DNA from 4 places in the Streptomyces sp. NPDC058751 genome. Region 4 is predicted to be linked to each of the others. Evidence: riboswitches for the same ligand, from Rfam matches in the RefSeq annotation. Region 4 holds a riboswitch; each other region holds the start of a gene.
What was found. A riboswitch is a leader RNA that binds a small molecule or an ion and turns the genes downstream of it on or off. The one in region 4 is predicted to bind cyclic di-AMP.
Positions count from the first base shown of each region.

Region 1 (5,811 bases), on a different contig from region 4:
GGATATTTTTTGGACAGACGCCCTGTGGAAACGACGATGCCCCGGCTCGGTGAGCCGGGGCATCGAAAACGGGGAAGAAGCCGCGAAGCGGTGGTCAGAGGTTGACGCCGTGCGAACGCAGGTACGCGACCGGGTCCAGGTCCGAGCCGTACTCCGCCGTCGTACGGGCCTCGAAGTGGAGGTGCGGTCCCGTGGTGTTGCCGGTGTCCCCGGAGAGGCCGATCTGCTGCCCCGGAGTGACCGTCTGTCCCACGGACACCCCGATGGACGACAGGTGGCCGTACATGGTGTACGTGCCGTCGTGCATCTTGATCACGACTTGATTGCCGTAGGCGCCACCGTCTCCGGCCGTGACGACCGTGCCGGCGCCGACGGAGCGGACCGACGTGCCGGTCGCGGCGTGGAAGTCGACGCCGGTGTGGCTGCCGGACGACCAGAGGGCGCTGCTGGCCTGGTAGCCGGTGGAGACGTACGAACCGGCGATCGGCATGACGAACGTGTTCAGCCGCTTGCGCTCGGCCTCCCGGGCGGCGCGCTCCTTGGCCTCGCGGAGCTTCACGGCCTGCTCGGCGGCCTGCTTGCGCGCGGTCTGCTCGGCCTGCTTGCGCGCGGCGGCCTCGTCGGCGGCGCGCAGCTGCGCGAAGGCCTGCGCGTCGATCTGGTCGGCGACCGTGTCGCCGAGGGTGATGGCCTGGGTCAGCCCGGTCTGCTCGACGGAGGCTTCCGCGGCGAACGCGGGGGCGGCCAGGGTTCCGATCACACCGGTGGTGGTGGTGAGCGCCGCGACCCCGACGGCGGTCGTGGTCGTGCTGTGCACGCGGCTCGTACGACGATGCTTGCCGGTGCCACAGGTGAACGCCATGTAGGGGCTCGTCCTTTCCTTCCCTCTCGCCTACCGGGTTAGCTGACGGGTTCGGAGCAGGAAGGTCTCCTACGGGCCCCCTCCGAAGAGGGCGTCCGATTCACCCCAGGGACTGCGCGTGGGTCCCCGGCTCCCCTGACTCGCGTCATGGGGGACTCGGCGATGACTGTCCGGTGCCGCGGGTGCGGCGCTCTGCGTGACGAACAGCCGGACCGACGCTAGACGGGGCGTCTTTCGAACAACAAACGGATCACGATTTTTGTAACGCATCCCACAGGGCAGAAGGGCAACCGCCATACGAATACGGACATCTTGAGGGCGGCGTCGGGACGAGGAAGGGCCCTGACGGCTCTTCAGCCGTCAGGGCCCTTCCTCCGTCGCACGGGTTCTACTCGGCTGCCACCACGGTGACTTCACCGATCCCGAGGGCTCTGACGGGGTCCGCGATCTGCGCCGCGTCGCCCACGAGGACGGTCACCAGACGGTCCGTCGGGAAGGCGCTCACGGCCGCCGCGGTGGCCTCCACGGTGCCGGTGGCGGCCAGTTGCCTGTAGAGCGTCGCCTGGTAGCCGTCCGGCAGGTGCTGTTCGACCTGGTCCGCGAGCGTGCTCGCGACGGCCGCCGCCGTCTCGAACTTCAGGGGCGCGACACCCACCAGGTTCTGCACGGCGACGTCGCGCTCCGCGTCGGTCAGGCCCTCGGCCGCGAGGGTGCGCAGCACCTTCCACAGGTCGTCGAGCGCCGGGCCGGTGTTCGGCGTGTCGACCGAGCCGCTGATGGCGAGCATCGCGGCGCCCGTGCCGTCCGGCGCGGAGCGCAGGACCTGTCCGAAGGCCCGTACCCCGTAGGTGTAGCCCTTCTCCTCGCGCAGGACGCGGTCCAGGCGCGAGGTGAGGGTGCCGCCGAGGCAGTAGGTGCCGAGGATCTGGGCGGGCCACACGCGGTCGTGCCGGTCGGCGCCGACACGGCCGATGAGCAGCTGGGTCTGGACGGCGCCGGGGCGGTCGACGATGATCACCCGGCCGGTGTCGTCGGCGCTCACCGGCGGCACGGGAAGCGGCTCGGCGGCCGAGCCGGTCCAGGAGCCGAGCGTGTCGGCGAGCAGTTCGTCGAGATCGACACCGGTCAGGTCGCCGACGACGACCGCGGTGGCCGTGGCGGGGCGCACGTGCTTCTCGTAGAAGGCGCGGACGCCCGCCGAGTCGATGTTCCGGACGGTCTCCTCGGTGCCCTGGCGCGGGCGCGCCATGCGCGCGCTCGCCGGGAACAGCTCCTTGGAGAGTTCCTTGGCGGCACGGCGGGCCGGATTGGCCGTCTCGTGCGGGATCTCGTCCAGCCGGTTGGTCACCAGCCGCTCGACCTCGCTGTCCGCGAACGCGGGGGCCCGCAGGGCGTCGGCGAGCAGGCCGAGGGCCTTGGCCAGGCGCGAGACCGGCACTTCGAGGGACAGACGTACACCGGGGTGGTCGGCGTGCGCGTCGAGCGTGGCGCCGCAGCGCTCCAGCTCGGCGGCGAAGTCCTCGGCCGAGTGCTTGTCCGTGCCCTCGGAGAAGGCGCGGGCCATGACCGTGGCGATGCCGTCCAGGCCTGCGGGCTCGGCGTCCAGCGGCGCGGCGAGGATCACCTCGACGGCGACGACCTGCTGGCCGGGGCGATGGCAGTGCAGCACGGTCAGACCGTTGCCCAGGGTGCCGCGCTCGGGGGCGGGGAAGGCCCACGGCTTCGGCTGGCCGGCCTGGGGCTGCGGGTGGAAGTCCATGGTGGCGAGCTCGGTCACTTCGCCGCCTCCTCGTCGGTCTCGTCGGCAAGGTCAGCCGCGTCGGCGGCTTCGGTGGTGGTCGGCTCGTAGACGAGCACCGCGCGGTTGTCGGGGCGCAGGCGGGCCTTGGCGGCCTCCCGGACCTCGTCCGCCGTGACGTCGAGGACGCGCTGCACGGCGGTCAGGGCGAGCTGCGGGTCGCCGAACAGGACGGCGTACCGGCACAGTTCGTCGGCGCGGCCCGCGACGGTGCCGAGCCGGTCGAGCCATTCGCGCTCCAACTGGGCCTGGGCGCGCTCCATTTCCTCGGTCGTGGGGCCTTCCTCGGCGAACCGGGCGAGCTCTTCGTCGACGGCGGCCTCGATGACCGGGATCTCGACGTCGCCGGACGCCTTCACGTCCAGCCACCCCAGGGAGGGTGCTCCGGCGAGCCGCAGCAGGCCGAACCCGGCGGCGACGGCGGTGCGGTCACGGCGTACGAGCCGGTTGTAGAGCCGGGAGGACTCGCCGCCGCCGAGGACGGTGAGCGCCAGGTCGGCCGCGTCGCACGCGCGCGTGCCGTCCTCCGGAAGGCGGTAGGCGGCCATCAGGGCACGCGCCGGGACCTCCTCCTCGACGACCTCGCGCAGCTGCTCCCCGATGGTGTCGGGCAGCGAGCCGTCCCGCGGCTCGGGCTTGCCGTCGTGCCCGGGGATGGAGCCGAAGTACTTCTCGACCCAGGCGAGCGTCTGCTCCGGGTCGATGTCCCCGACGACCGACAGGACCGCGTTGTTGGGGGCGTAGTTGGTGCGGAAGAACGCGCGGGCGTCCTCCAGGGTGGCCGCGTCCAGGTCCGCCATCGACCCGATCGGGGTGTGGTGGTACGGGTGGCCCTCGGGGTACGAGAGCGCGGTGAGCTTCTCGAAAGCGGTTCCGTACGGAACGTTGTCGTACCGCTGGCGGCGCTCGTTCTTCACGACGTCGCGCTGGTTCTCCATGGACTCGTCGTCCAGCGCCTCGAGCAGCGAGCCCATGCGGTCGGCCTCCAGCCAGAGGGCGAGCTCGAGCTGGTGGGCGGGCATGGTCTCGAAGTAGTTGGTGCGCTCGAAGCTCGTCGTGCCGTTGAGCGAGCCGCCGGCTCCCTGGACGAGTTCGAAGTGGCCGTTGCCGTGGACCTGCTTGGATCCCTGGAACATCAGGTGCTCGAAGAGGTGGGCGAGTCCGGTCCGGCCCTTGACCTCGTGGCGCGAGCCGACGTCGTACCAGAGGCACACCGCTGCGACCGGGGTCAGATGGTCCTCGGAGAGCACCACGCGCAGGCCGTTCGCCAGGCGGTGCTCGGTCGCTGTCAGGCCGCCGGAGCCTGCCTCAGCTGTGGCCGTGTGACCCATGGGCATGTACGTCCCTTCGATCGCGGAACTACGTCATTCCTGTCGGTCCTGCCACTGTATGCAAGCGCGCGGACGGCTGGCGAAGTTCCCGCACCTCGTACGCCGAGAGCGAGACTCGTGCGTGGCCCCGGCGCACCCGGGGAAGTCCTCCGGGAACCGTCGCGAACGCGCTCGGAGGCCGCCGGGCACCGGCCGGACCGGTTCGCGGACCGCCCGTACGCCCGGCTCGGACAGTCGCCCGGAAGAGGTCACGGCGACGCCCGCGGCACCCGCCGCGAGGGCGCTACGGACGGGTCGCGGTCGGCACTGTCAGTGGGGCGGTCCACAATGGTGCGCGTCAGAACCCGTTCATGCCCCGGCAGAGACTGTGAAGGAGCCGCAGCAGCGATGGCCCGCCGCAGCACGAAGACCCCGCCGCCCGACGACTCGTACGAGGAGAAGATCCTCGACATCGACGTCGTGGACGAGATGCAGGGCTCCTTCCTCGAATACGCGTACTCGGTCATCTACTCGCGAGCCCTGCCGGACGCCCGCGACGGCCTCAAGCCGGTTCACCGCCGCATCGTCTACCAGATGAACGAGATGGGCCTGCGCCCCGACCGCGGCTACGTGAAGTGTGCCCGTGTCGTCGGCGAGGTCATGGGTAAGCTGCACCCGCACGGCGACGCGTCGATCTACGACGCCCTGGTGCGTCTGGCGCAGCCCTTCTCCATGCGTCTGCCCCTGGTCGACGGCCACGGGAACTTCGGTTCGCTCGGCAACGACGACCCGCCGGCCGCGATGCGGTACACCGAGGCCCGGATGGCCGACGCGACGTCGCTGATGACGGAGTCGATCGACGAGGACACCGTCGACTTCACACCCAACTACGACGGCCAGGAGCAGGAGCCGGTGGCCCTCCCGGCCGCCTTCCCGAACCTGCTGGTCAACGGCTCGTCCGGCATCGCGGTCGGCATGGCCACGAACATGCCGCCGCACAACCTCGGCGAGGTCATCGCCGCCGCCCGGCACCTCATCCGCTACCCGGGCGCCGACCTCGAGACGCTGATGAAGCACGTCCCGGGACCCGACCTGCCCACCGGCGGCCGGATCGTCGGCCTCTCCGGGATCAGGGACGCGTACGAGTCCGGCCGCGGCACCTTCAAGATCCGCGCCACGGTGTCGGTGGAGGACGTCACGGCGCGCCGCAAGGGTCTCGTCGTCACCGAGCTGCCCTTCACCGTCGGCCCGGAAAAGGTGATCTCCAAGATCAAGGACCTGGTCGGCTCGAAGAAGCTCCAGGGCATCGCCGACGTCAAGGACCTCACCGACCGTGCGCACGGCCTGCGCCTGGTCATCGAGATCAAGAACGGCTTCGTGCCGGAGGCGGTCCTCGAGCAGCTCTACAAGCTGACGCCGATGGAGGAGTCCTTCGGCATCAACAACGTGGCACTGGTCGACGGCCAGCCGCTCACCCTGGGCCTCAAGGAGCTGCTGGAGGTCTATCTCGACCACCGCTTCGACGTCGTGCGCCGCCGCAGCGAGTTCCGCCGCGGCAAGAAGCGCGACCGTCTGCACCTGGTCGAGGGTCTCCTCGTCGCCCTCCTGGACATCGACGAGGTCATCCGCCTCATCCGCTCCAGCGACAACTCGGCACAGGCCAAGGAGCGGCTGATCGAGAGCTTCTCCCTCTCCGAGATCCAGACGCAGTACATCCTCGACACGCCGCTGCGCCGCCTCACCCGGTTCGACCGCATCGAGCTGGAGTCGGAGCGCGACCGCCTCAACGGCGAGATCGACGAGCTGACCGGCATCCTGGAGTCCGACGCGGAGCTGCGCAA
Region 1 is NZ_JBHYPZ010000006.1:112,509-118,319, reverse strand. It holds gene ACFW6B_RS08400 (M23 family metallopeptidase) at 95-862, opposite strand; cyclic di-AMP (ydaO/yuaA leader) riboswitch at 875-1,034, opposite strand; gene ACFW6B_RS08395 (M16 family metallopeptidase) at 1,251-2,639, opposite strand; gene ACFW6B_RS08390 (M16 family metallopeptidase) at 2,636-3,997, opposite strand; gene ACFW6B_RS08385 (DNA topoisomerase (ATP-hydrolyzing) subunit A) at 4,379-5,811, shown strand, end outside.
Region 1: linked by a shared signal. The riboswitch ahead of ACFW6B_RS08400 (M23 family metallopeptidase) and the one ahead of ACFW6B_RS24300 (C40 family peptidase) in region 4 are both predicted to bind cyclic di-AMP.

Region 2 (5,811 bases), on a different contig from region 4:
ACTCGCCGCCCTCGTTGCCCTCGACCCAGGCCGAGTAGGAGTCGGCCGTGTCGAGGAAGTTGCCGCCCGCGGCCGCGTAGGCGTCGAGCACGGCGAAGGACCGGGTCTCGTCGGCGGTCCAGCCGAAGACGTTGCCCCCGAGGGAGAGCGGGAAGACCTCGAGGTCGGACGGACCGAGCTTGCGAAGAGAAGTCATGTCCGGCGTCAACGCCCTTGCCGGACAGGCATATTCCGTCGGCTCCGGGGCCCGCGCGCGCCGTCGTCCGCGCCCGGACGACCAACAGCCCTGACGCCGGGGGGGGTTGACGTCAGGGCTGCCGGAGATCGGAGGTCAGGGGTTGATGCCCTTGCTCTGGAGCCACGCCGTCGGGTCGATGCCGGTGGCGGCGCCGCCCGGGTGCACCTCGAAGTGCAGGTGCGCCCCGGTGACGTTGCCGGTCGCGCCCACCCGCCCGATGACATCGCCCGTGGCGACCTTCTGGCCCACGGTGACGCTGATGGACGACTGGTGGGCGTACCAGAGCTCCGTACCGTCGTCGAGGGTGAGGACCGTGCGGTAGCCGTACGCTCCCGCCCAGCCCGCCTCGGTGACGGTGCCGCTGTGGACCGCCTTGAGGAGCGTGCCGGTGGGCGCCGCGAAGTCGAGCCCGGTGTGGTAGCCGGAGGACCACAGGGCGCCGGCCTCGCCGAAGGTCGAGGTCAGGGTGTACGAGGACGTCGGCAGCGCGTAGCTCTTGGCGAGCTCGGCGAGGCGCTCGGCCTCGGCCTTCTCCTTGGCCGCCTCCTCCGCCTTCTCCTTGACCGCGGCGGCCTTGGCCTCCGCCTCGTCCTGCTGCTTGGCTGCGAGCTGGACGGCCTTCTGCGCGGCGGCGGTCTGGGCGGCCTTCTGGGTGGCGGTGTCGGCCCGGTTCTGCTGGGACTGGGCCTGCTGCATGATGCGGTCGCGCAGCGCCTCACCGGCGTCGGTGGCGCCATGGGCCTCGTCGACGCTGGTCAGACCGGCGGTGGTGAGCGGAGTCGTGGAGCCCTGGGGAGTGCTGGATCCGCCGTCCGTCACCAGGGCCTTGGCGGACTCGGTGACCGACGACAGGTCGGGCATCGAGATGGAGACGGGCGCCTGGTCCGGAGAGGCGCTGGCGATGCCACCGCCTCCGACTGCGGCTATGACGCCGACGCCGAGAACCGTGGAGCTGCGGGCGAGTCCTCCGCCGCCGCTGCGCTGCTTGCCCGTGCGGTGCCGGCCGCGGACGGGAGCGACGGAATCCGCGGTGGGATTCCACTCCTCCCAGGGACCCTCGTCCTTGCCGTAGCCGAAGGTGTGCGTTTCGTTCGGCGCGAACGGGGTTGGCTGAGCGGGCCGGTTGGACGCCACGTGGGCGCACTCCTTTCCTTCCTTGCCGCCTACCGGGTTAGCTGACGGGTTCGGAGCAGGAAGGTCTCCTACGGGCGTACTGCCACCGTGTCTCCACGGCGGATTACGCTCGATTCACCCCACGAGATGGGTCCCCGGTTCCCTTGCGGGATTCGGCGCGTGCGCACGGAGCCGTCTCTTGTGACGGTTGTGACGACCGCGCTGCGTTATCGAACGTTAATAGACCCAGGCACCGAATTCCAAGCTGTTCCGGCTGATCATTAACGGCTCTTGGCCTGGACTTTGGGGTCATGGGTGACGAAAAACGGGCGAGTTGACCGGATGTCGCTTGCATCGATTTTCCTGACGGCCGGTCAGTTGTCATGCAAAGGCAAACGGTCGGTCACCGTTGGTGACCGGGCCAGGGGTGCGGCCGTGAAGAGGGGGCCGCGTTGAACTGCGACGGGGTGAAAACACCAAGGGCCGGAACTCGTGAATCCGAGTTCCGGCCCTTGGCCTTCAGTAGCGGGGACAGGATTTGAACCTGCGACCTCTGGGTTATGAGCCCAGCGAGCTACCGAGCTGCTCCACCCCGCGTCGTTGAGACCAGTGTACGCCATCCGCGGGACCCGAAGCACATCCGTTTAAACACGCCCCTCCGGCGACGCGGACGCCCGGTCCGCGAGGTGCCCGTTGGGGGCCTCCGCGCGGGCCGCGTACTCGGGGAGGACGACGACCTCGGCGCCCGCGGCCGCGAGGAGCCCGCTCCCGTCGGCGTCCGTGACGAAGGTGTCGGGCTCGCGCCAGGCGGTGACGATCCGCCGCACACCGGCGTCGAGGATGAGGCGGGCGCACGGGACGGGCCGTGAGGCGCGGTGGGCGCACGGCTCCAGGCTGCTGTAGACGGTGGCGGCGGCCAGCCGGGGATCGGCCGGGTCGATCTTGGCGAGGGCGGCCTCCTCGGCGTGCACGACGGGGTCGCCGCCCTCGCGGGAGTGGCCCCGGGCCAGCTCGGTCCCGTCGGCCGCGACCACCACGGCGCCCACGCTGAACGCGGTCCCCGAGGGCGGGCACAGCTCCGCCAGCTCGCAGGCGAGCTCCAGCCAGCGCCGGTCCGCGGCGGAGGCGAGCGGGCCGGTGCCGGGCGCGGTGGGGACGTACCGGATGAGCACGACGTCGCCGACGGGCCGGGTCTCCACCAGCCGCATCCGCCCCGGAGGGTAGTTCCCGGTCCCGAACAGCCGCGGCGCGTCCGGCTGGCCGACGAAGAGGGGGGCGACGGCGAGCTGCAGTTCGTCGGCGAGCTGCTCGCCGACGAGCTGGGTGTGGACCTTGCCGCCCCCTTCGACCATGAGGCGGCGCACGCCCCGTACGTCGTGGAGGTGTTCCAGCAGCACGCGCCAGTCGAGTGCGGGGCCGGTCGGGACGACGTCGACGCCGGCGAGGCCGTCCAGCGCGGCGGCGGCCCGCGGCGCGCCCCCGTCCGTCGTGTAGACGACCTTCTCGCCGCCCGTGTGCCAGAACTGCGCCTTCGGGTCCAGTTCGCCGGATCCGCTGACGGTGACCTTCAGCGGGTACTCGGGGCGGCCGTCGGCGACGCGGGCCGCGCGCCGTTCCGCGGAGTTGACCAGGAGCCGCGGGTTGTCCGTGCGCAGGGTGCCCGCGCCCACCAGGATCGCGTCGCTGGAGGCCCGCACCTCGTCGACCCGGTCGAAGTCGGCCGGGCCCGAGAGCAGCAGCCGCTCGGGGCCGGTGTCGTCCAGGAAGCCGTCGAGGGAGACGGCGGCGGACAGCAGGACGTAGGGACGGGGCATCGGAACGCATCCTCCGGTCGCACGCGCACAGGGCCGAGCGCAGTGGTTCAAGTTTTAAACAATACCTAGACTGGTCTCATGACGACCCGCTGGCTCTCCGCCGCCGAACAGCGCGCCTGGCGCTCGTACATCTCCGCTAGCTCCCTCCTGGCGGACGCCATCGACCGCCGGCTCCAGGCGGAGGCGGGGATGCCCCACCTTTACTACTCCATCCTGTCCCGGCTGTCCGAGGCTACGGACCGGCGGCTGCGGATGACCGACCTCGCCGAGGCCCTGAAGATCACCCGCAGCCGGCTGACGTACGCGGTGGCACGGCTGGAGAAGGACGGCACGGTACGCCGCGAGGGCTGCCCCACCGACAGGCGCGGACACATGGCCGTCCTCACCGACGAGGGCATGGCACTCCTGGAGCGGGTGGCGCCCGCGCACGTCGAGACGGTACGGACGGCGGTCTTCGACCATCTGACGCCCGAGCAGGTGGGGCAGCTGGAGGAGATCTGCGGAACCATCACCCGGGCCATCCAGAGCGGGGATCCCGGGGCTCCCGGGGAGGATCTGCCGTGGCGGCGCCGTTCCTGCTCCTCGTGAAGCGCTCGACGCGGGCCCGAACCCCCGTTGCTTGAAGTTTTAAGCAGATGTAGGGTCTCGTTCCGAGGCTGTGCTTCAAATCTGAAGCACAGCTCGTGCGAACCCGCCGGACGGAGAGACACCATGCGCGACCACCCCACCGCCACCGTGCGCACCCGCGTCCGCGTACCCCTGCGCTTCGGCGACGGCTACTCGGTCGACGCCGAGCTCGTGACCTTCCACGGCCTCGACGACGGCGAGGAGCACCTGGCCGTCGTCCTCGGCGAGATCGGCGCGAACCCGCTGGTGCGACTGCACTCCGAGTGCCTGACCGGCGACGTGTTCGGCTCGGCCCGCTGCGACTGCGGACCCCAGCTGCGCGAGGCGGTGGAACGGATAGCGGACCGCGGCGGCGTCCTGCTCTACCTGCGCCAGGAGGGCCGCGGCATCGGCCTCTACAACAAGCTCGACGCGTACGCCCTCCAGGACCAGGGCCTGGACACCTACGCCGCCAACGCGGCCCTCGGCCTGCCCGAGGACGGCCGCGACTACACGGCGGCCGCCCAGATGCTCCGGGCCCTCGGCATCGGCTCCCTGGACCTGCTCTCCAACAACCCGGACAAGGCCGACCAGCTCCGCGAACTCGGCGTCACGGTCTCCCGGCGCGTGCCGACGGGCGTCTTCACCACCGACCACAACGTCCGCTACCTGCGCGCCAAGGTCCTCCAGACCCAGCACACCCTGCCGCTGCCCGAACTCACGGAGCGCGCGGGGCTCTCCGCGGGCTGACACCCCGGCGGAACGAAGCGAGCCCCCGGTTCGGAGCGATCCGAACCGGGGGCTCTTCCGTAGACCCTGTGGGACTCGAACCCACAACCAATGGATTAAAAGTCCACTGCTCTGCCAATTGAGCTAAGGGTCCCCGCACCGGAAAACACCGGCACGGCACACCGGAGCGCGCCGATGCATCCCCGAGCATAGCGGGACGCGGCCGGGACTCCGATCGGGTATCGGTGACCCGGCCGCGCCGAAGGCCCGCAAGGTCAGGGATCGACCGGTTCGGGTGCACCCTTGCGGGCGGCTTCCCGGGCGATCGTGCGCTGGTGCTCCGGGTTGAGGAACCAGTGCCGGGCCGAGGCCAGCCACCAGGCCGCGGCGAACCCGAGGACGACCAGGACCGCGACCGGGGCGTAGTTGAACGTCTCCCAGGTGACCGGGGAGACCTGGGGCAGCATGAACAGGACCGTGATGACGGCCACCCAGCCGACCGCGATCACCCCCACGGGCCGGGACCAGCGGCCCAGGTGCCAGGGCCCGCGCTCGAAGGCGTCGCCCTTGCGCACCCTCAGCAGGGTCGGGATGACGTACGCGACGTAGAGGCCGATCACCGCGATCGACGTCACGGCCGCGTAGGCCGCGTAGTTGATCAGGTACGGCAGTCCGAGCGCGAGGGCGCCCAGCGCGGCCAGCCAGACCGCCGCGACGGGGGTCCGCGTGCGCGGGTGGACCGTGTGCCACACCGAGGAGAACGGCAGCGCGCCGTCGCGCGAGAAGGCGTAGATCATGCGGCTGTTGGCGGTCACGGACGCCATGCCGCAGAACAGCTGGGCGCCGATCACGACGAGCAGCAGGAGCTTGCCGGCCGTCGCGCCGAGCGCGTCCAGCAGGATCTGCGCCGGGGGTGCGCCCGTCGCCGAGCCCAGCGCCCCGTCGTAGGACTGGATGGCGAAGGTGAAGCCGAGGAGCAGGACGAACCCGGCGATCCACGAGGTCCAGATGGAACGCACGATGCCCTTCGGCCCGGCCGTGGAGGCGTCGTGGGTCTCCTCCGTCATGTGGGCCGAGGCGTCGTACCCGGTGAACGTGTACTGGGCCATGAGGAGTCCGACGAGCACGACGTAGACCCCGCTGCCCCAGCCGGTGTTGTTGACGAACTCCGTGAACACGAAGTCCGCCGACTGGTGGTGGTCCGGGGCGAAGGTCAGCGCGCCGACGATGACGGCGACGCCGACGACGTGCCACCACACGCTGATGCTGTTGAGCAGGGCGACGATCCGCACCCCGAAGGTGTTGAGGAGG
Region 2 is NZ_JBHYPZ010000047.1:23,002-28,812, forward strand. It holds gene ACFW6B_RS33455 (aldo/keto reductase) at 1-196, opposite strand, end outside; gene ACFW6B_RS33460 (M23 family metallopeptidase) at 332-1,372, opposite strand; cyclic di-AMP (ydaO/yuaA leader) riboswitch at 1,384-1,540, opposite strand; tRNA gene ACFW6B_RS33465 (tRNA-Met) at 1,875-1,948, opposite strand; gene ACFW6B_RS33470 (dihydrofolate reductase family protein) at 1,996-3,165, opposite strand; gene ACFW6B_RS33475 (MarR family winged helix-turn-helix transcriptional regulator) at 3,244-3,753, shown strand; gene ribA (GTP cyclohydrolase II) at 3,877-4,521, shown strand; tRNA gene ACFW6B_RS33485 (tRNA-Lys) at 4,582-4,654, opposite strand; gene ACFW6B_RS33490 (amino acid permease) at 4,776-5,811, opposite strand, start outside.
Region 2: linked by a shared signal. The riboswitch ahead of ACFW6B_RS33460 (M23 family metallopeptidase) and the one ahead of ACFW6B_RS24300 (C40 family peptidase) in region 4 are both predicted to bind cyclic di-AMP.

Region 3 (5,811 bases), on a different contig from region 4:
CCTCTCCGGACCGGCCGCCCGTCTCAGCGCTGCACGAACACGTAGTCCGCCCGGTAGGGGACGCCCACGACCGCGCCCGGCGTGCACGGGCCCGCCGGGGCGACACCGCCCACGGTGTTCAGGCGCAGGATCTCCTGCGTGCCGGCCAGCAGGCCGTGGTCCTCGCCGGACCGTGTGGCCCGGAGGTCGAGCTCGGGGATGTTGGCCGCGCCGTTCGGGGTCTTCGCGATCAGCGTGCCGGTGACGGCGCTGCCGTCGGGCGCGATCCACTGCGGGGTAACGGAGTTGGGCTTCACGAACGAGTGGGCGATGTGGCCGCCGAGCCGTGCGGCGACATCGCGCTGGGCGAAGGCGTGGCCGCCGTCGGCCGGCTTGCACTCGTAGATCTGCTCGCCCTCGACCACGGACGCCTGGAAGTTGCGGAGGACGTCGCGGAAGTCGAAGGTGCCGGTCACCTTGTGCAGCTGTCCGCGGACGGCCCCGCCCGGGAACTTCGTGGTGTGCAGGTCGGCGTGGAACGACCCGGGGTCGGCCTTCAGCGTGTCGAGCAGGGCCGCGTCCTCGACCTTGACGGTCCCGACGGCGCTGTGGCCCCCGGTCCGGCGGAGCAGCCCGGTGAAGTCGATCTCGATGTCGCCGTCGGCGCCCTTCGCGCCCTGGTGGACGTGGAGCAGGGTGGGCCTGCCGGTACCGCGCCAGGTCACGGCGACGGACACCTCGTCGCCCTCGACCTTGATGAACTCCAGCGCGGCGCCGTCCTCGTCACCGGCGGCGGGGCCGCCCTCGGCGGATGCCGCGCCGTCGCCGCGCAGGCTCGCGGCGAGGACGGTGCCGCCGCTGCCGCCCATCACCGCGTGGCTCGTCACGACCGTCCGGCCGTGACGCCCGGAAGCGTGCGTGGCACCGCTCCCGGTGCGAGAGCCGTGGTCGGCGGCGGCCGCCGGGACGACGACGGCCGCGACTCCGGCCGCTGCGGCCACCGCGACGCCGGTCAGGATCAGGTTCTTGCGACGCGCCGCGGACATGGCGTTCGGTCCCATGGTTCCGGTTCCTCCCCATAACCAGGCCGACGCCCCCTGCGTCAGCTTCCGCGCACGATTACGGGCCCGGTCCGGCACGGGACTCACCCACCTCCTGTGGCGCCGGTCACACCACTCTGCATCGCTCAGAAGCAGTCAAATGTGGCGACCTTTCGAGCAAAAATCGGTTCGAATCCGTACGTACGGGTGGCAGCGACCGGAGTGCCCGGCACTCCGGGATCACAGGATCGAGGGATCGCCATGGTTGCCATCAGACACGTCACGGGATACGCCGCCACGGGCGCCGCCGTCCTGGCGCTCGCGCTCGCCGGATGCGGAGGGGGAGGCGGCAGCAGTGGCGGCGGCGACAACGGGAGCGGCACCGAGCGGAGCGGCAGCCCCGCGCGGAGCGGCACCACGGGGTCGGCGACGTCGACGCTGACCACCGCCGAGATCGCGAAACTGGGCACGGTCGTGACCGACGGCAAGGGGTACGTCCTGTACCGCTTCGACACGGACTCGGCGAACCCGACCAGGGTGAGCTGCTACGACACCTGCGCCACGCTCTGGCCCGCGGCCACGACCACGGACCGGGGCTCGGTGACCACGAAGGGGATCGACAAGAGCCTGGTCTCCACGGTGAAGCGCAACGACGGCACCACCCAGATCACCCTCGCCGGCTGGCCCCTGTACCGGTACGCCAAGGACGACGAACCGAAGGAGCCCTACGGCCAGGGAGTGGACGGAACGTGGTGGGCCGTCACACCCGGCGGAGCGAAGATCACCACACCGGTCGCGACGAGCCAGGGAGGCGGCGGAGGCTACTGACGGCCACCCGGCACGGGCGGGGTCACCCTGGCCGACACGGGCCGGTCGACACGGCCGGCCCGGACCGGGCATCCGCCGTCCGCGCCCCGGTCGGCTCGTGAACGGTGATCCACGCGTCGGCTTCCCGGCCGACCCGCCGGCCGGACCGACAGGCCGGCTCAGCCGGCCCGGTGCACCACCGCGTCCACCAGCTCGACCAGCGCGGCCTTCGCGTCGCACTCGCGCAGCGGGGCCAGCGCGGCGCGCGCCTCCTCCGCGTAGCGCACGGTGTCCCGGCGCGCCTGCTCCAGCGCGGGGTGCTCCCGCAGCCGGGCCAGCGCCTCCGCGTGCCGGGCGTCGTCCGTCAGGTCGGAGGCGAGCAGCTCGCACAGGGCGATGTCCTCGGCGAGCCCCAGCCGCTCGGCGCGCTCGCGCAGCCGCAGCACCGGCAGCGTGGCGATGCCCTCGCGCAGGTCCGTACCCGGCGTCTTGCCGGACTCGTGCGAGTCGGACGCGATGTCGAGGACGTCGTCCGCGAGCTGGAAGGCGACGCCCAGCCGCTCGCCGTACTGCGTGAGCACATCCACGACCGTCTCGTCGGCACCCGACATCATCGCGCCGAACCGGCACGCGACCGCGACCAGCGATCCGGTCTTGCCACCGAGCACGTCGAGGTAGTGGTCGACCGGGTCCCGGCCGTCGCGCGGCCCCGCGGTCTCCAGGATCTGCCCGGTCACCAGCCTCTCGAACGCCTCGGCCTGGATCCGGACGGCCTCGGGCCCGAGGTCGGCCAGGATGTAGGAGGCGCGGGCGAAGAGGAAGTCTCCGGTGAGGACGGCCAGCGAGTTGCCCCAGCGGGCGTTGGCGCTGGCCACCCCGCGCCGGACCTCGGCCTCGTCCATCACGTCGTCGTGGTACAGCGTGGCGAGATGGGTCAGCTCGACGACCACGGCCGAGGGCACGACACCCGGCGCGTAGGGGTCGCCGAACTGTGCGGCGAGCATCACGAGCAGCGGCCTGAACCGCTTCCCGCCGGCCCGCACGAGGTGCTGGGCGGCTTCCGTGATGAACGGGACCTCGCTCTTGGTGGCTTCGAGCAAACCCTCCTCGACAGCCGCCAATCCGGCCTGGACATCGGCTTCGAGAGCCTGGTCCCGCACGCTCAGCCCGAACGGCCCGACGACGGTCACGAGAGGTTCTCCTGTCTGCTGACGATCACATGCGAACTCGGTCGATCATTCGGTCGATGACACGGTTTGTCGATGTGTCGCTGCCATCACTCAAGTCAGCGTATCCGGTCAGGTTTCGATCACCGCGAGCGCCCACCGTCCCCCGGCCCACTTCGCTCCGCCAGGAGGTATGCGGGAGTACACCCGGAAGGCACACGGGAAGCACCTGCGTGCCCCAACGACGGATACCCCGGCTCACGGGCTCCACCCGATCACCGGCGATATGTTCATGATCAGACGATATGAACCGGCTTGCGACCGCATGCGGTGAGCGCCCCGCGCATGCATACGCCCCCCCTTACGGGATCACTCACGAGGGCGTCTCCGTCCCCCTCCCGGGCGACACCCGGTCCCCCTCCCGGGCGGCACCCGTCCGCACGCCCGGCGCCACGGCGCGGCGCCGCGTCCGGTACGGGACCCGCCGGGCCGGCGAAAGGAAAACGCCCGGTCGGTCTGCTTCGGCTTCGGCTTCGGCTTCAAGGCGACGGAGGAGGGACCCGGAGCCTGGAGGAGACCTGGAGCCCGGAGGCGAACCCGGGGCTCGACGGAGCCCGCGCGCACCCCGCAGGCCCCGGGCGCGCGGAGGGGACCCGGAAGACGTACACGATCGACGCGCGGGACTTCGTCACGAGCGGCGCACTCGCCCGCGGGAGCGGCGGCGGGGCTACCCGCGGGGTCGCCGGCGAGGGCTGCGACGAAGCCGTTCTCCGCCAAGCCCGAAAGAAGAGCCTTCCTCCCAAAGGTCACTGACCGAACGTCACACCGAAACCCGTTACCGCGAGGCGCACTTCGCCGCACGGCCGCCGCCCGGGTCCGGCCCGCTTCCGGCTGGCGGGCTCCGCCCCCACAGGCCCGTGCCCCCATGTGTCCCGCACCACAATTCCCGCTCCACCGGGGGCTGCTCGGCATCTTTCGAGGAGCCCGACACGTCCGCCGACACGGCCGCAATGCCCGAATTACCCCTCATGCGACCTTGATGCTCTTTGGTCTCGTGAATTGGGTCACCGGGCGACCGGGGCGCCACCGCGCGGCTCCCTCGACCCACCCCTTCCACGGAAGGCGAGTTGAGGATTCAATTCCGACACAATCGGACTTTTTGCCCGTGCATCAACTAGGCCAAAGCGATCTTCGCGGTCAAATCTCGTCTTGTTTCGGACATGTGCTCTCACATACGTTCTGGTCGACCCCGGGCGGACCGCCGAATCCTGCCGCCGCCCGGCAACCCATCGACCCACGCACGGCAGGAGCGGGGGAACCACAGGTAAGCCGCCGATCCGGACACACCGGACCGGCTCGGGGTGAAGCCGTGCCCACAAGCGCGGCCGGGCATCTCCCGCCCGAACCCGACAGCTCACCTCGCAGGCGCCGGAGAGGAAATTCGCCATGCCCGTACGAGGCAAGCACCGCCGCACGAAGACCAACGTCATCACCCGGGGCATGATCGTCGCCGGAACGGGCGGTATCGCCCTCGCCCTCCCGCTCGTGAGCGCGACCGGCGCCAACGCCGCCACCCCGGCGCAGGCCCCCCAGGCGGCGAAGGCCGCCCCCACCGCGGTGGTCCCCAACGTGCAGCTCGTCACCTACAAGGTGGTCAAGGGCGACACCCTCTCCAAGGTCGCGCAGAAGTACCCCAAGAGCGGCGGCTGGAAGAAGCTGTACGCGGCGAACCGCGCCGTCATCGGCGACAACCCCTCCGTGCTCCGTCCGGGCCTGAAGCTGACCGTGGGCACGAAGACGCTGAAGTCGACGACCGTCAGCACCACGGCGAAAGCGACCCCCGCCGTCGCCAAGTCCAAGGCGACCACCGCCACCCAGGCCTCCGCCAAGTCGTACGCCGACAACCTCGACGGCTGGATCAAGGAATCCCTGGACGTCATGGCCAAGGCCGGCATCCCGGGCAGCTACAACGGCATCCACCGCAACGTGATGCGCGAGTCCTCCGGCAACCCCAACGCCATCAACAACTGGGACTCCAACGCCGCCGCGGGCATCCCCTCCAAGGGCCTGCTCCAGGTGATCGACCCCACCTTCCGGGCCTACCACGTCCCCGGCACGTCGACGAACATCTACGACCCGGTCGCGAACATCACCGCGGCCTGCAACTACGCGGCCGACAAGTACGGCTCCATCGACAACGTCAACGGCGCCTACTGACCGCACCGCCGCACCCCGTCTTCACCGCACCCGCCGACGACGCCTTCCAGGCCCGTCGGCGGGTGTGTCGGTGGTGCATACGGGTGTGGCGGTGATGCGGTACGGACGCGGCGGCGGGTACGGCAGCGTCGCTAGAAGCCGAAGAGGCGCTCCAGGACGACCGCGATCCCGTCGTCCTCATTCGACAGGGTGACCTCGTCGGCCACCGCCTTCAGTTCCGGATGGGCGTTGGCCATCGCCACACCCCGGGCCGCCCAGTCGAACATCGGGATGTCGTTGGGCATGTCCCCGAAAGCGATCGTCGCGCACGGGGTGAGCCCGAGATGCGCCGCGGCGAGAGCGAGCCCCGTCGCCTTGGTCACCCCGCATGGCTGGAGTTCGACTGTGCCGGGCCCGGACATGGTGACCGTCGCCAGCGAACCGACCACCCCCCGCGCCGCCGACGCCAACTCGTCGTCCGACAACGACGGGTGACGGAGCAACACCTTGCTGATCGGCTCCGCCCAGAGGTCGTCCCGGCGCGGCACCCGCACCGCCGGCAGAGTCGGATGCGGCATGACGTACCCCGGCTCGATGAGCGTCAGCCCGTCCACACCGTCCTG
Region 3 is NZ_JBHYPZ010000005.1:156,665-162,475, forward strand. It holds gene ACFW6B_RS07420 (CHRD domain-containing protein) at 24-1,040, opposite strand; gene ACFW6B_RS07425 (hypothetical protein) at 1,281-1,847, shown strand; gene ACFW6B_RS07430 (polyprenyl synthetase family protein) at 2,006-3,016, opposite strand; cyclic di-AMP (ydaO/yuaA leader) riboswitch at 4,274-4,435, shown strand; gene ACFW6B_RS07435 (transglycosylase SLT domain-containing protein) at 4,439-5,209, shown strand; gene ACFW6B_RS07440 (HAD family hydrolase) at 5,341-5,811, opposite strand, start outside.
Region 3: linked by a shared signal. The riboswitch ahead of ACFW6B_RS07435 (transglycosylase SLT domain-containing protein) and the one ahead of ACFW6B_RS24300 (C40 family peptidase) in region 4 are both predicted to bind cyclic di-AMP.

Region 4 (5,811 bases):
CGACACCCTGGTCCTGTACACCGACGGTCTGGTCGAGCGCCGCACCGAGGACATCGACGTGGGCCTCGGCCGCCTGGCCGCCGCGCTGACCGGCCACCGTGGGGCCGGGCCCGAGGACCTCGCCGACGCGCTGCTCTCGGACCTGCTCCCGCCCGACGGCGTCACCGACGACACGGCGCTGGTGATCCTCCCGCTGTGAGCCGGCCGCCGGACGGTGTCACACGGTGGCGTCCGCCGGGGCGAGGCGGTGGGAGCGGACCACGGCGAGCACGCATCCGGCGAGGAGGGCCGCGGCCAGGGCCGCCAGGGCCCGCAGCGGCCCCCCGGCCGGGGCGCGTGGCGGCATCCGCCCCTCGGGACCGTGGACCACGGCGAGCGCGTCCCCCGGCCGGGTGGTCCGCCCGCAGTCCCGCCGGACGCGGACCTCGATCGGCGCGCCGCCCCGCGCGACCGCCGGGCAGGGGCGGCGGACACCGCCCGCGCCCTCTTTCCCCTCGCCCTCGCCGGACGTGACGGCCCTGGGCACCACTCGTTCCCCGCCCGCCGACACCACGTCCGCCACAACCTGCGGGGCCTGGAGGGCGAGACAGACGCCGAGGACCGCGACGATGCCGACCAGCGCCCGCCCCGCCCGCAGGAGGACCAGGTACAGGACGAGGATCCCGGCACACACGAGCCCCGCCTCACCACTGACCAGTACGGACAGGCCGGTCCGGTCTCCCGCGGCCCCGGCGCCGACGATCGATCCGGCCCCGAGCGCCCCGACGAGGATCCCCTCCCCCACCAGGCGGGGCGGCGGCCGTCCGATGAACTCGGCGGGCCCCCACACCGCGCTCCGCAGGTACGCCGTCAGGTCCTGTTCCTGTACGGGCGAAGGACGACTCCACCGGCGCATACCCGTATCACCCCCGGCAACGTTCCTCGTCGGTCGACTCCCCGCATCCTGCCGTCCGGGCGTGGCCCGCGGCCCTGCCTCCGTCCGGAACCGATGACGTGGACGACGTTTCCGGGGGTCGGCAGCGAAGCCCGGCCACCTTGAGGACGAGGCAGAGGGCGGCACCCGAGGACCGGTCGACGGCTGCGGCGCGCCGAGCGGGGGTCACGAGACCGGTTCCGCGAGGTGGGCGGCCGGACGACCGGGGGCGGGCGTTGCCCCCGCGGCCGACGCCGTGAGCCCGTCGAGCCCCGGCGACCGTTCGAAGAGCGGTGCGGCCCCGGCCGACAGCACCGGCGCCAGGCACAGGGCCGCCCGGTGCAGGCGCCACCATCGGGACGAGGCTGTGGCGGTACGGCCCGATCCGGGTGGCCAGCGCGTCGGCCACGTACCGCGGTGAGACCACGGGGGCCAGGATCCACTCACCGAACGCGGGGGCGCGTACGGCCACAGCTCGGTCATCGCGATCGGCGCGTAGCCCACGCACACGGCCGACACGGCGATGACGGCAAGACGGCGCCAGGTGGTGCCGGTCGGACGACGCACGACGACTCCCTGCCCGTGGCCGCGACCCGGCCACCGATAGTCTCGCTTGGACTATCGAGACGGTAGGGCCGTCAGCCAGCCCCGCAGGGCCGCCCTGCCCTCGTCCGTCAGCGTCAGCACCCTGCGGTTGCGGCCGCTCTCCTGCCGTACCTGGGACAGGAGCCCGGCGTCGAGCAGACGGTCGCACTGCGCGTACACCTGCGCGTGCGGCACCGACCAGAAGGGGGCGACCGTCCGCGCCGCCTCCACCTTCACGTCGTACGCGCTGGCCTCGCCCAGCTTGTCGATGATGCCGAGGACGCGGTACGAGGCGGTGGTCAACCTGGCGTCAGCCATGGGGCGACCGTACCGGCACGCGATCACCCGGCGGCAGGTGCCGCCGGGCACGGCGGGCCCCGCCCGACGCGAAGAAGATCCGGGTGCCCGGCACAATGCGGGGTATACGGGCGATCACACGACCGACCGCACTTCAGGCCCCCGCGCCGGCCGCACTAGGAGTTCCTGTGACCACCTACGTCATCACCGTTCCCGGGACGTTCGTCCACGGCCTCCCGGACGCCTCCCGCGCCGAGGTGGAACGCAGACTTCGCCCCCAGGACCCGCAGAACACGGACCTGGGCGAGAGCGAGGAGCTGAGCCTGCTGACCGTCGACGAGGACAACAGGTTCTCCGTCCGGCTGGAGGTCGAGGCGCCGGACCGCAGGAGCGCCGAGGCCGAGGCCGTACGGCTCGTCTCCGGCGCGATCCTGGACAGCGGCCTGTCCGCGGACGACGCCCCGCTGGGACCCGCCGCCGTCACGGGGATCGACAGCGAATTCTGACGCCGGGCCGCCGCGCCGCCCTCGCGGACGACGGCACGCCAGGGCCGTCCGGGACGCCCCGGACGGCGGTACGTTCCGCACCGCCGTGCGCCGTCGGCGGCCGTGACGGGGTTCAGACCGGACGTACGACGCTGTGGATGGCCTCCCGGCCGACGTATTCGACCGGCTCCTCGCTGATCCGCGCTCCGGGACTCGGCGCGTGGACCATCATGCCGTCACCCACGTAGAGACCCACGTGGCTCACGTTGGCGTGGAAGAAGACCAGGTCGCCCGGCTGCACGGCGCCGAGGTCGACCGTCGGGCCGGCCTGTGCCTGGTCCTGCGTCGTGCGGGGGAGCATGACCCCGGCGCTCTTCCAGGCCGCCTGGGTGAGACCGGAGGGGTCGTACGAACCGGGTCCGGACGCTCCCCACACGCACGGGCTGCCGATCTGGGCCCGGGCGAAGGCGACCGCCTCGGCGGCCCTGCTGTCCTGGCCGGTGGCCGGCGGTGCGGCCGCACCGGCGACGAGCCTGTCGATGTCGAACCCCGGGTTCGCGTCGGTGGCCCCGGGAGCGGCGGGCCACGCCTGCCCGCCGCCGCTCGTCCGCAGCGACTGCCGCCAGGCGTCGTCGACCGGCGGGGCGGCGGGAGGCATCGGCGCCGAGGGGGCCGCCGGGGGCATGGGGGCCGACGGGGCCACCGGAGGCATGGGCGCCGACGGGTACGCGGCCGGAGGCGGCGTGGACTCGTACACCGGCGACTGGGGCACCGGCGGCTGGGGCACCGGCTCGCTCACCGGAGGTGCCGGAGGGGGCTGGTACCCACTGGGACGGGCCGGAGTCTCGTACGAGAGAGGCAGGAGCACCGACTTCACCTCGGAGGCCGGGGGCGGCGGCTCGTACCCGAGGGGCAGGAGCACCGACTTCACCTCGGCGGTCGCCGGCGCCGGCTCGTACGCCCGGGGTACGGAGCCCGTCTCGAAGACCTGGGGCGGGGGCGCCGCCTGGAACGCGGCGGGCTGGGGCGCCGGTTGGAAGGCGGGCGACTGCGGGACCGAGGGGAACGTACCGGTCTGACCGACCGACGGAAACGTACCGGTCTGCGGGGCCGACGGGAACGCCACACCCTGCGGGACCGAGGGGAACGTACCGGTCTGACCGACCGACGGGAACGTACCGGTCTGAGCGGCGGACGGGAGCCCCACACCCTGCGGGACCGAGGGGAACGTACCGGTCTGACCGACCGACGGGAACGTACCGGTCTGCGGGGCCGACGGGAGGCGGGGCTGCTCCGTCGGCCGGTACTCGATCGCCGGCGCCTGCGCGACGGGCATGTTCTGCCGTGACACGTGCCGCGACATCAACTCCTGGGCGGCGGCGAGCTTGCGCCGGGCATTCTGCTTCTTGACCTGCGGGGAGGGCTTCTGCGGCGCGGCGGCCTGAGCGGGCACCGCGGGAAGCGCCGCACGGAACCCCGTTCCGGGTCCCGGTACCGCGGGGGACCCGGCCGCCGGACCCGCGGTCAGTTCCAGCGCGGGGCGCCCGGCCGGTTCCGAAGCCGGACCGGCGGTCAGCTCCAGCATCGGAGCGGCCGTCAACTCGGCGGCGGGCCGCATGATCTGTTCCAGCTCGTACACCGTCGGAAGGTCGGACGAGGACCCCTTGGACCCCTTCCCGCCTCCCTTGGGACGGGCACCGCCACCGCCACCGCCACGCCCCGGCTGCCTGTCGGCCGGGAGCGTGGCCGGCGCCACGGGTCCGACCCGGGAGCGCGCCCCGTCGAACCACTGCTGCATCAGGTTGTCCCGGTCCGCGTCGGAGACCCCGCTCCCTTGACCGGCGCCCCCTCGGCCCGGCCTGCGGGCGGAGTTCGACGAGGCGCGGGTCCCGTTGAACTTGCCGGTGGCGAACTCCGCCTGGTCGTAGAGGGACGAGAGCCGTCGGGCGACTTCTTCGCTGCTGGGCGGGGTGCTTTCCGGCGCCATGGAGTGGTGCTCCTTCCGTCGTCCGCCTACCGGGTTAGCTGTCGGGTTCGGGCGGACGATTCCGGAAGGTATGCCCTACGACCCCTGCCCCGAAAGGCAGTTGGCCGATTCACCCCAAGTTCGGTGGGTCCCCGGCTCCCGCTGCCACGAGGACAGGCAGGACTCGGCGGAGGCCGCGCCGCCCGGCGAGCTCCGCCGGAGGGAATCGGGCGGCCAGGTGGCCAACTTAGCCATGTTGTGCACCCGATGTGAAGATCCACGCCCCAGATGTCCGATACGTTTTCGTGACCTTCATCGCATCGCACCGCAGTGCGACGGAGAGGACACGGGCCGTGCTCGAAACGGCCGCTGAGCACGGCCGTTGAGGCGACCGGACCCGCTTCCCGACCCGGCCCCGGCCCCGATTCCCGCCCGTCCGGCCCGCCCCGTTGCGTACCGGTTCCTTCCCGGACGGACGGGCACACCCCGCCCCGGCCCGCCGGTCGCGCACCCGGCCGCCTCGGACGTGTCGAAAGTGTGCAGAGAACCGACTTTCCCCGGCACCTCGTTCGACATCGACGGCGCCTGCCGGTCACACCTTGACCGGTTCTGGCCGAACCGGCCGGATCACCGCTGTCGCCGCGTGCCGCCCGTACCGTCGTGGCACGTCAGACCACGAGAGCGAGCCGAGGACCCCACGTGCACGATGCGCCGATCTATGCCCAACTGATCTCCGAACGCGGCGACATACCGAGGCTCGTACGAAGCGAGGCCCGGCGGCTGCAACGCGACTTCGAGTGGATCCTGAGCTGGGATCCGTCGACCGGCGCCCCGCTCCCCTCGTCCGCCGCACGGCCGGCGTCCGGCGCCCGCCGCCCCCTGTCCGCGGCCCCCGACCCGGACGACCGGCTCGACGCACCCACCCCCCTGCCGTCCGGCCGCCAGGACCTGTCCGTCCCTTCCCGCCTGCCGGACGGGTCCTAGGGCCTGTCGTCAAATTCCCGTCTGTCCCGCGACGCCATGCACGCTCCCCCGAGCTCTTCGAGCAGGGGGGACCCCCACTCGCCGCACCAGGCGCTAGAGAACGTCCGGTTCGCCGCCCGGCCGGCCGGCGGGGAGCGGGTCGAGCCCGTCGCCGATCCGGGTCACCAGATCCGCGACCGTGGCGCCGGTGACCCGGTGCCAGGTCCGCGCGCGGCGGAGCATCGCGTGGTCACCGCCCTCGACCCGCACGGCGCTCGCGGAGGCACCCGCCTCCAGGGCCCGGCGGACGAGGGCGAACGACTCCGCGGGGTCGGTGATCCGGTCCCGGTCGCCGTGCAGCACGATCACGCGTTTGTCCCGGAGGTGGGCCACCGGCTCGCCCTCCGGGCACCAGGGCGCCAGCGCCACCACGGCCCTGACCTGAGGCGCGGCCGCGGCGCGCAGGGCCGCACGGCCGCCCATCGAGTGGCCCACGAGCACGACCGGCACCTCCCCCACCAGCGCGGCGAGTTCGTCCAGCGCCCGCAGGACGTCGGCGACGGGGTCGGCGTCCACGCCGTTCCACCCCCGGTAGCGGTAAC
Region 4 is NZ_JBHYPZ010000027.1:22,876-28,686, reverse strand. It holds gene ACFW6B_RS24325 (PP2C family protein-serine/threonine phosphatase) at 1-199, shown strand, start outside; gene ACFW6B_RS24320 (hypothetical protein) at 218-895, opposite strand; gene ACFW6B_RS24315 (hypothetical protein) at 1,100-1,480, opposite strand; gene ACFW6B_RS24310 (PadR family transcriptional regulator) at 1,532-1,816, opposite strand; gene ACFW6B_RS24305 (hypothetical protein) at 1,984-2,301, shown strand; gene ACFW6B_RS24300 (C40 family peptidase) at 2,414-4,267, opposite strand; cyclic di-AMP (ydaO/yuaA leader) riboswitch at 4,275-4,446, opposite strand; gene ACFW6B_RS24295 (hypothetical protein) at 4,946-5,230, shown strand; gene ACFW6B_RS24290 (alpha/beta fold hydrolase) at 5,324-5,811, opposite strand, start outside.